One region of the Acidovorax sp. FW305-C-20-28 genome, then DNA from elsewhere that is predicted to be linked to it. Evidence: predicted binding sites of a transcription regulator. Region 1 holds the regulator's gene; the other holds the start of a gene.

Region 1 (3,350 bases):
ATGGTCGACCTGGCCGCTGGCGGCGCCTTCATCAAGGCCGGCAAGGTGCGCCCCCTGGCCGTGGCCAACGCCAAGCGCCTGCCCCAGCTGCCCGATGTGCCGACCTTTGCCGAGCTGGGCTTCAAGAATGTGGAGGCCTCTGCCCAGGTGGGCATCGTCGCCCCCGCGGGCACGCCGGCCGACGTGGTGAACGCTTTGCAAAAACAGGTGGCCACGGCCATCAACCAGCCTGCCGTCAAGCAAAAGCTCATCGATTTCGGCATCGAGCCCGTGGCCAGCACGCCGGCCCAGTATGCGGACCTGATCCGCACCGAAACCGACAAGTGGCACAAGCTGATCAAGGCGCAGCGCATTTCGCTCGATTGAGCAGGCCCTGGGCGCCGCGGCAAGACCCCGGCGCCCCCGCAGGTTTGCACCCGGCGGCGCACTCCCCGCTACAGTGGGGCGCCAACGCTTCACCCGATGCCGGGGAGTTCCATGCCGACATGCCACCGTTTTCAGGACGCGGCCCTGGGCCGGCGCACCCTGCTGGGCGCCGGCCTGGCCCTCGCCACGCTGCGCGCCTGGGCCAGCCAGGATCGGGAGGCCGAAGCCCTGTTGCGCAAGGGTGGGGTGGTGGCCGCGTTCCGCCACGCGCTGGCGCCCGGCACGTTCGATCCGCCGGGGTTCCGCCTGGGCGATTGCAGCACCCAGCGCAACCTCAATGACGAAGGCCGCGAGCAGGCGCGGCGCACGGGCGCGTGGTTCAAGGAGCGCCAACTGCAACCGGCCAGGGTGCTCGCCAGCCCCTGGTGCCGCTGCATCGACACGGCGACTCTGGCGTTTGCAGCACCCCAGGTGTGGCCGGCGCTAGGCTCCCCGCATGGTGTACGCGAGACCACTGGCGCAGACCATTTGCGCGAATTGCGCCAGGCGCTGGTGGCCGCATCGCTGCGGGCCGGAAGTTTCGAAGCCTGGTTCACGCACATGTTCGTGCTCGCCGATCTCGCGGGCGGCAATACCAGCTCGGGCGAGGCGCTGATCTTGCGGGCTGATGCCAGCAGCGGCAAGGCCGAAGTGCTCGCCCGGCTTCAGGTTTGAGAACCTGTTTGCGATCTCGCAGGGGATCGCGTTGGAGCGCAATCGGGATGAGTGGATGCTTCGGGTGCGCCGCATGGGCTCGTGCCCATGCAAGCAGCCGGGGCGTCCAATCGCCCGATTTCGCTCCAACCCTTCGGGCAGTGGCCTTGGCGGGCGGTCTGCGGCGTTGCGGCGCTTGTTGATAGCTGAGCTATCAACTGCACCCCGCGCCTTGCATCCCACCCGCCAAGGCCGCTGCGCGACCCCTGGGAGATCGTAAACAGGTTCTCTTAGCTACAGGTTTGCGAATTCACGATGCGCTTGAGCGCATCGGTGTCGAGGATGCGCACATGGCGCTGCTTGACCTCGACGATGCCTTCCTCGACGAACTTGGAGAAGGTGCGGCTAACGGTTTCGAGCTTGAGGCCCAGGTAGCTGCCGATCTCCTCGCGCGTCATGCGCAGCACCAGCTCGGACTGCGAAAAGCCGCGCGCATGCAGGCGCTGCACCAAGTTCAGTAGAAACGCCGCCAGGCGCTCCTCGGCGCGCATGCTGCCCAGGAGCAGCATGACGCCGTGCTCGCGCACGATCTCGCGGCTCATGATCTTGTGCACATGGTGCTGCAGGGCCGTGACCTCGCGCGAGAGTTCCTCGATGCGGTCGAAGGGCATCACGCAGACCTCGGCATCTTCGAGCGCCACGGCGTCGCAGGTGTGGTGGTCGTTCACGATGCCGTCCAGGCCGATGATCTCGCCCGCCATCTGGAAGCCCGTCACCTGGTCACGTCCGTCCTCGGTGGCCACGCAGGTCTTGAAGAAGCCGGTGCGGATGGCGTACAGCGAGGTGAAGGTCTCGCCATTGCGAAACAGCGTGCCGCCGCGCTTGACCTTGCGCCGCGTGGCCACGATCTCGTCGATGCGTTCCAGCTGCGCGTCGTTCAGGCCCACGGGCATGCACAGTTCGCGCAGGTTGCAGTTGGAACAGGCGACTTTGATGGTGAGCGGGTTCATGGGCGCAGCAGCTGTTGGGGGTTGCGAACGGATCGCATCCGGCGAGAGGAGCGTGGTGGTGGCTGACATGAATCAAATTGTGGCCCCTGGGGGACTTTCAACACTTGATCTAGGTCAAGGACAGGGGGCGGGCACTGCGGCAAAGTTCCACTTCAATAAGGAATGCCCCCGAAATGACCGCTGTGACGCCCGAACTCCTGACCCGTTTCGACGTGCCGGGCCCCCGTTATACCTCCTATCCCACGGCCGACCGCTTCGTGGAGGCGTTTGGCGAAAACGATTACGTGCTGGCCCTGGCACAGCGCCGGGCGGGCGCGCCGGGCAAGGCGCTGCCGCTGTCGCTGTACGTGCACATTCCGTTCTGCGAATCGCTGTGCTACTACTGCGCCTGCAACAAGATCATCACCAAACACCACGACCGGGGCGACGTGTACCTGCGCTACCTGGCGCGCGAGGTGGAGCTGCACACAGCCCACTGCGGCACCGGCCAGGTGGTGAGCCAGCTGCACCTGGGCGGGGGTACGCCCACCTTTCTGTCGGATGACAAGCTGCGCGAGCTGATGGCCGTGCTCAAGCGCAGTTTCAGCTTTGCGCCGGGCGGCGAATACTCCATCGAGGTGGACCCGCGCACCGTGACGGCCGAGCGCCTGGCCGTGCTGGCCGAGCTGGGCTTCAACCGCCTGAGCTTTGGCGTGCAGGACTTCGATGCCGACGTGCAGAAGGCGGTGCACCGCGTGCAGCCGGCCGAGCAGGTGTTCGCGCTGGTGGAATCCGCGCGCCGCCTGGGCTTCGAGTCGGTCAACGTGGACCTGATCTATGGCCTGCCGCGGCAGACGCCCGAATCCTTCGACCGCACGCTGGAGCAGGTCAAGGCCCTGCGGCCCGACCGCATCGCCCTGTATGCCTATGCCCACCTGCCCGAGCGCTTCAAGCCCCAGCGGCGCATCGTGCCGGCCGAGCTGCCCGCGGCGCCTTCCAAGGTGGCCATGCTGTCGCGCTCGCTGCAGCAGTTCATGGATGCAGGCTATGTCTATGTGGGCATGGACCATTTCGCCCTGCCCACCGACGCCCTGGCCGTGGCCAAGCGACAGGGGCGGCTGCACCGCAACTTCCAGGGCTACAGCACCCAGCCCGACTGCGACCTGATCGCCCTGGGCGTCTCGGCCATCGGCCGCGTGGGCGCCACCTACAGCCAGAACGCCAAGACCCTGGACGAGTACTACGACCTGCTGGACCAGGGCCGTCTGCCCGTGGTGCGCGGCCTGGCGCTGAACCGCGACG
Region 2 (3,350 bases), on a different contig from region 1:
TGTCCGTCATTTCCGGTCCCTGCGACCTCCGCAGGAACGAACGATAGAAAGCACCGCAGCATGTCCACACCTTCGCTTTTCGATCCCATCCAGGTCGGTGACCTGCACCTGGCCAACCGCATCGCCATGGCGCCGCTCACGCGCAACCGTGCGCCCAACGCCGTGCCGGCCGGCATCACCGCCACCTACTACGCCCAGCGCGCCAGCGCCGGCCTGCTGATCACCGAGGCCACCGCCATCAGCCACCAGGGCCAGGGCTATGCCGACGTGCCCGGCCTGTACGGCACCGAGCAGCTCGACGCCTGGAAAAAGGTCACCAGCGCCGTGCACGAAGCCGGCGGCAAGATCGTGACCCAGCTGTGGCACGTGGGCCGCATCTCGCACAACGACCTGCAGCCCGATGGCGGCGCGCCCGTGGCGCCCTCGGCGATCATCGCCAAGTCCAAGACCTATCTGATCGACCGCGCCACCGGCAAGGGCAGCTTTGCGCCAACCTCGCAGCCGCGCGCGCTCGACGCCTCCGAGCTGCCCGGCATCGTGCACGCCTACGCCGCCGCCGCGCGCAACGCGGTGGAGACCGCCGGCTTCGACGGCGTGGAGATCCACGGTGCCAACGGCTACCTGCTCGACCAGTTCCTCAAGACCGGCGCCAACCAGCGCACCGACGACTACGGCGGCAGCATCGAAAACCGTGCCCGCCTGCTGCTCGAAGCCACGCGCGCCGCGGTCGACGCCGTGGGCGGTGGCAAGGTCGGCATCCGCCTCTCGCCCGTCACGCCTGCCAACGACATCGTGGACGCCGACCCGCAACCCCTGTTCGACTACGTGGTGCGCCAGCTCGCCCCGCTGGGCCTGGCCTACATCCACATCATCGAAGGCGCCACCGGCGGCCCACGCGAGCTGCCCGACCGCCCCTTCGACTACGCCGCCCTCAAGGCCGCCTACCGCGCAGCCGGCGGCAAGGGCGCCTGGATGACCAACAACGCCTACGACGCCAGCCTGGCCGAGAAGACCGTGGCCGACGGCTCGGCCGACATCGTGGCCTTCGGCAAGCTGTACATCGCCAACCCCGACCTGGTCGAGCGCCTGCGCCAGAAAGCCCCGCTCAACGCCTGGGACCAGAGCACCTTCTACGGCGGCGGCGAAAAGGGCTATACCGACTACCCCACGCTCGCTGAGGCGACGTAAGGCATCTACCCCAGCCCGATAGGGCTGGGGGCTCGCATCACGATGCGCGTGAACAGGCGGTCATAGGCTGCATCCCGGGCTGGGCCGGACTCCAGAGGGTTGGCATTCGCTGCGAATGCGATGTCCATCTCCACCCAGTCCATGGCCTCCAGGTGCGCATGCGCCGCCGGCAGCACCACGGACTCCTCCAGCCGCATGTGCTCCAGGTAGAAGGCCACATAGCGGTGCAGGGCCTCCTCGAACGGGGGCCGCCGCGTCTCTCCCAGCAGTTCCCAGGCCAACAGCAGGTGCTGCAGCTCGCGCACGGCGGCCTCGCCCCCGGCGTGCTCGCGCTCCAGCCGGGCAATGGCCTCGGCCGCCTCGGGTGCACGCTCGGCCACGCGCGGAAAAAGCCACTGCGATTCCTTGGGGTGGTGCTGGCGCTCGGGAAACTCGTCGATGTAGAACAGCATCGCGCGCATCACATCGAAGAACGGGGCTGGCGCATCGCCCGGCCCCCGGTCGAGCATCAGCTCCAGCGAGCGCAGCACGGCCGCCAGCGAGGCATGCTCTTCACGGATGGTTTGCAGACTGGTGTAGGGCATGGCACGGCTCCGGGATGGTGTTTGTTCAACAACCCCAAGGGTGCCATGCAGGCCCCGCGCGCCGGCTGACGCAAGTCAACCCTGCCCATGAAAAAGGCCCCGCTCGCCGAAGCGCGCGGGGCCTTGTGCAGACCGCCTGGGGGCCGGTATCAGCGTGCCAGCAGCGGGCGCGAGGCCGAGGGTGCGCGCAAGGATGCGTGCTGCTGCGGCTGGGCCACGGGGCCGCCACCGTGGCCGCCATGGGACATCGATTCGGCCAGCTGGAACTGCTGCACCACCTGCGACAGGCGCGCCGCCTGCTCGCGCAGCGACTCAGCGGCCGCGGCGGACTCCTCCACCAGCGCCGCGTTCTGCTGCGTCATGCGGTCGATCTCGCCCACCGACTGGTTCACCTGGCCGATGCCGGCGGACTGCTCGGTGGCCGCCGCCGTGATCTCGCCGATGATGTCGCCCACGCGCTGCACGCTGGCCACGATTTCCTTCATGGCCGTGCCGGCGTCTTCCACGTGGCGCACGCCGCCGTCCACGGCGGTCACGCTGTTGTGGATCAGGCCCTTGATGTCGCTGGCCGCCGCGGCCGAGCGCTGGGCCAGGCTGCGCACCTCCGAGGCCACCACGGCAAAGCCGCGGCCCTGCTCGCCCGCACGGGCGGCTTCCACGGCCGCATTCAGCGCCAGGATGTTGGTCTGGAAGGCGATGGAGTCGATCAGGCCGATGATGTCGCCGATCTTGCGGCTCGAGGCCGAGATCTCCTGCATGCTGGCCACGGCCTGCTGCACCACCGAGCCGCCGCGCGTGGCGGTGTTCGATGCCGATGCCGCGAGCTGGTTGGCCATCTGCGAGGACGAGGCCGTCTGCTGCACGGTGGAGGTCAGCTGCGACAGCGAGGCCACGGCCTCCTGCGCGTTGCTGGCCGTCTGCTCGGTGCGCTGCGACAGGTCCTGGTTGCCCGTGGCGATCTCCTGGCTGGCCGTGGCGATGTTGCCGCTGGCATCGCGCACCTGCGCCACCAGCGAACCCAGGCCCTGCTGCATGTCACCCAGCGCGCGCTGCAGGTCGGCCACCTCGTCCTTGCCCTCGGCGCGGATGGGCTGCGACAGGTCACCCCCAGCGATCGCCTGCGCCATGCGGCGCGCCTCGGCCAGCGGGTTGCAGATGGAGACCATGTTCAAGAGCGTCAGCGGCACCACCACCACCACGGTGATCAGCACGGCCAGCACGAACAGCCACTTGGTCTGGCTGGTCACCTTGCCCTGTTGTTCCACGGCCTGGGTCACGTCGGAGCGCAGCACCGTGTCCAGTTGCACCATGAGCTTGTCGGCCTGGTCGAACTCGGCCACGGCCTTGCCGCTCATGCGGTTGGCGATGGTGGCCGTGTCGTAGCCGCCGGCTTCGAGCTGGCGCGCCACATGGGCGAACTGCTCACGGTAGCTGTCCAGGCGCTTGATGATGTCGCGCACCACCGGGTTGTTCGCGTCTTCCGGTCCTTCGAGCAGTTGGTTCGCGACCTTCTTGGCCTTCTCCTGGCTGGCCAGCCACTTGGCGTGCGCGGCCTTCACGACCTCGGGCTTTTCATAG

What was found. The regulator FNR, encoded in region 1, switches genes on or off when oxygen is low (the NO sensors DNR and NnrR bind a similar motif). The targets are predictions, from matches to a motif close to TTGATNNNNATCAA.
Region 2: the regulator FNR is predicted to act here: its motif matches at 1,838-1,851, upstream of AC3WOH_RS01015 (hemerythrin domain-containing protein).

What each region holds. Positions count from the first base shown of each region.
Region 1 covers NZ_JBYSYM010000046.1:20,202-23,551, forward strand. The annotation lists gene AC3WOH_RS31775 (Bug family tripartite tricarboxylate transporter substrate binding protein) at 1-366, shown strand, start outside; gene AC3WOH_RS31780 (histidine phosphatase family protein) at 478-1,080, shown strand; gene fnr (fumarate/nitrate reduction transcriptional regulator Fnr) at 1,350-2,069, opposite strand; gene hemN (oxygen-independent coproporphyrinogen III oxidase) at 2,243-3,350, shown strand, end outside.
Region 2 covers NZ_JBYSYM010000001.1:204,840-208,189, forward strand. The annotation lists gene AC3WOH_RS01010 (alkene reductase) at 61-1,188, shown strand; gene AC3WOH_RS01015 (hemerythrin domain-containing protein) at 1,194-1,772, opposite strand; gene AC3WOH_RS01020 (methyl-accepting chemotaxis protein) at 1,922-3,350, opposite strand, start outside.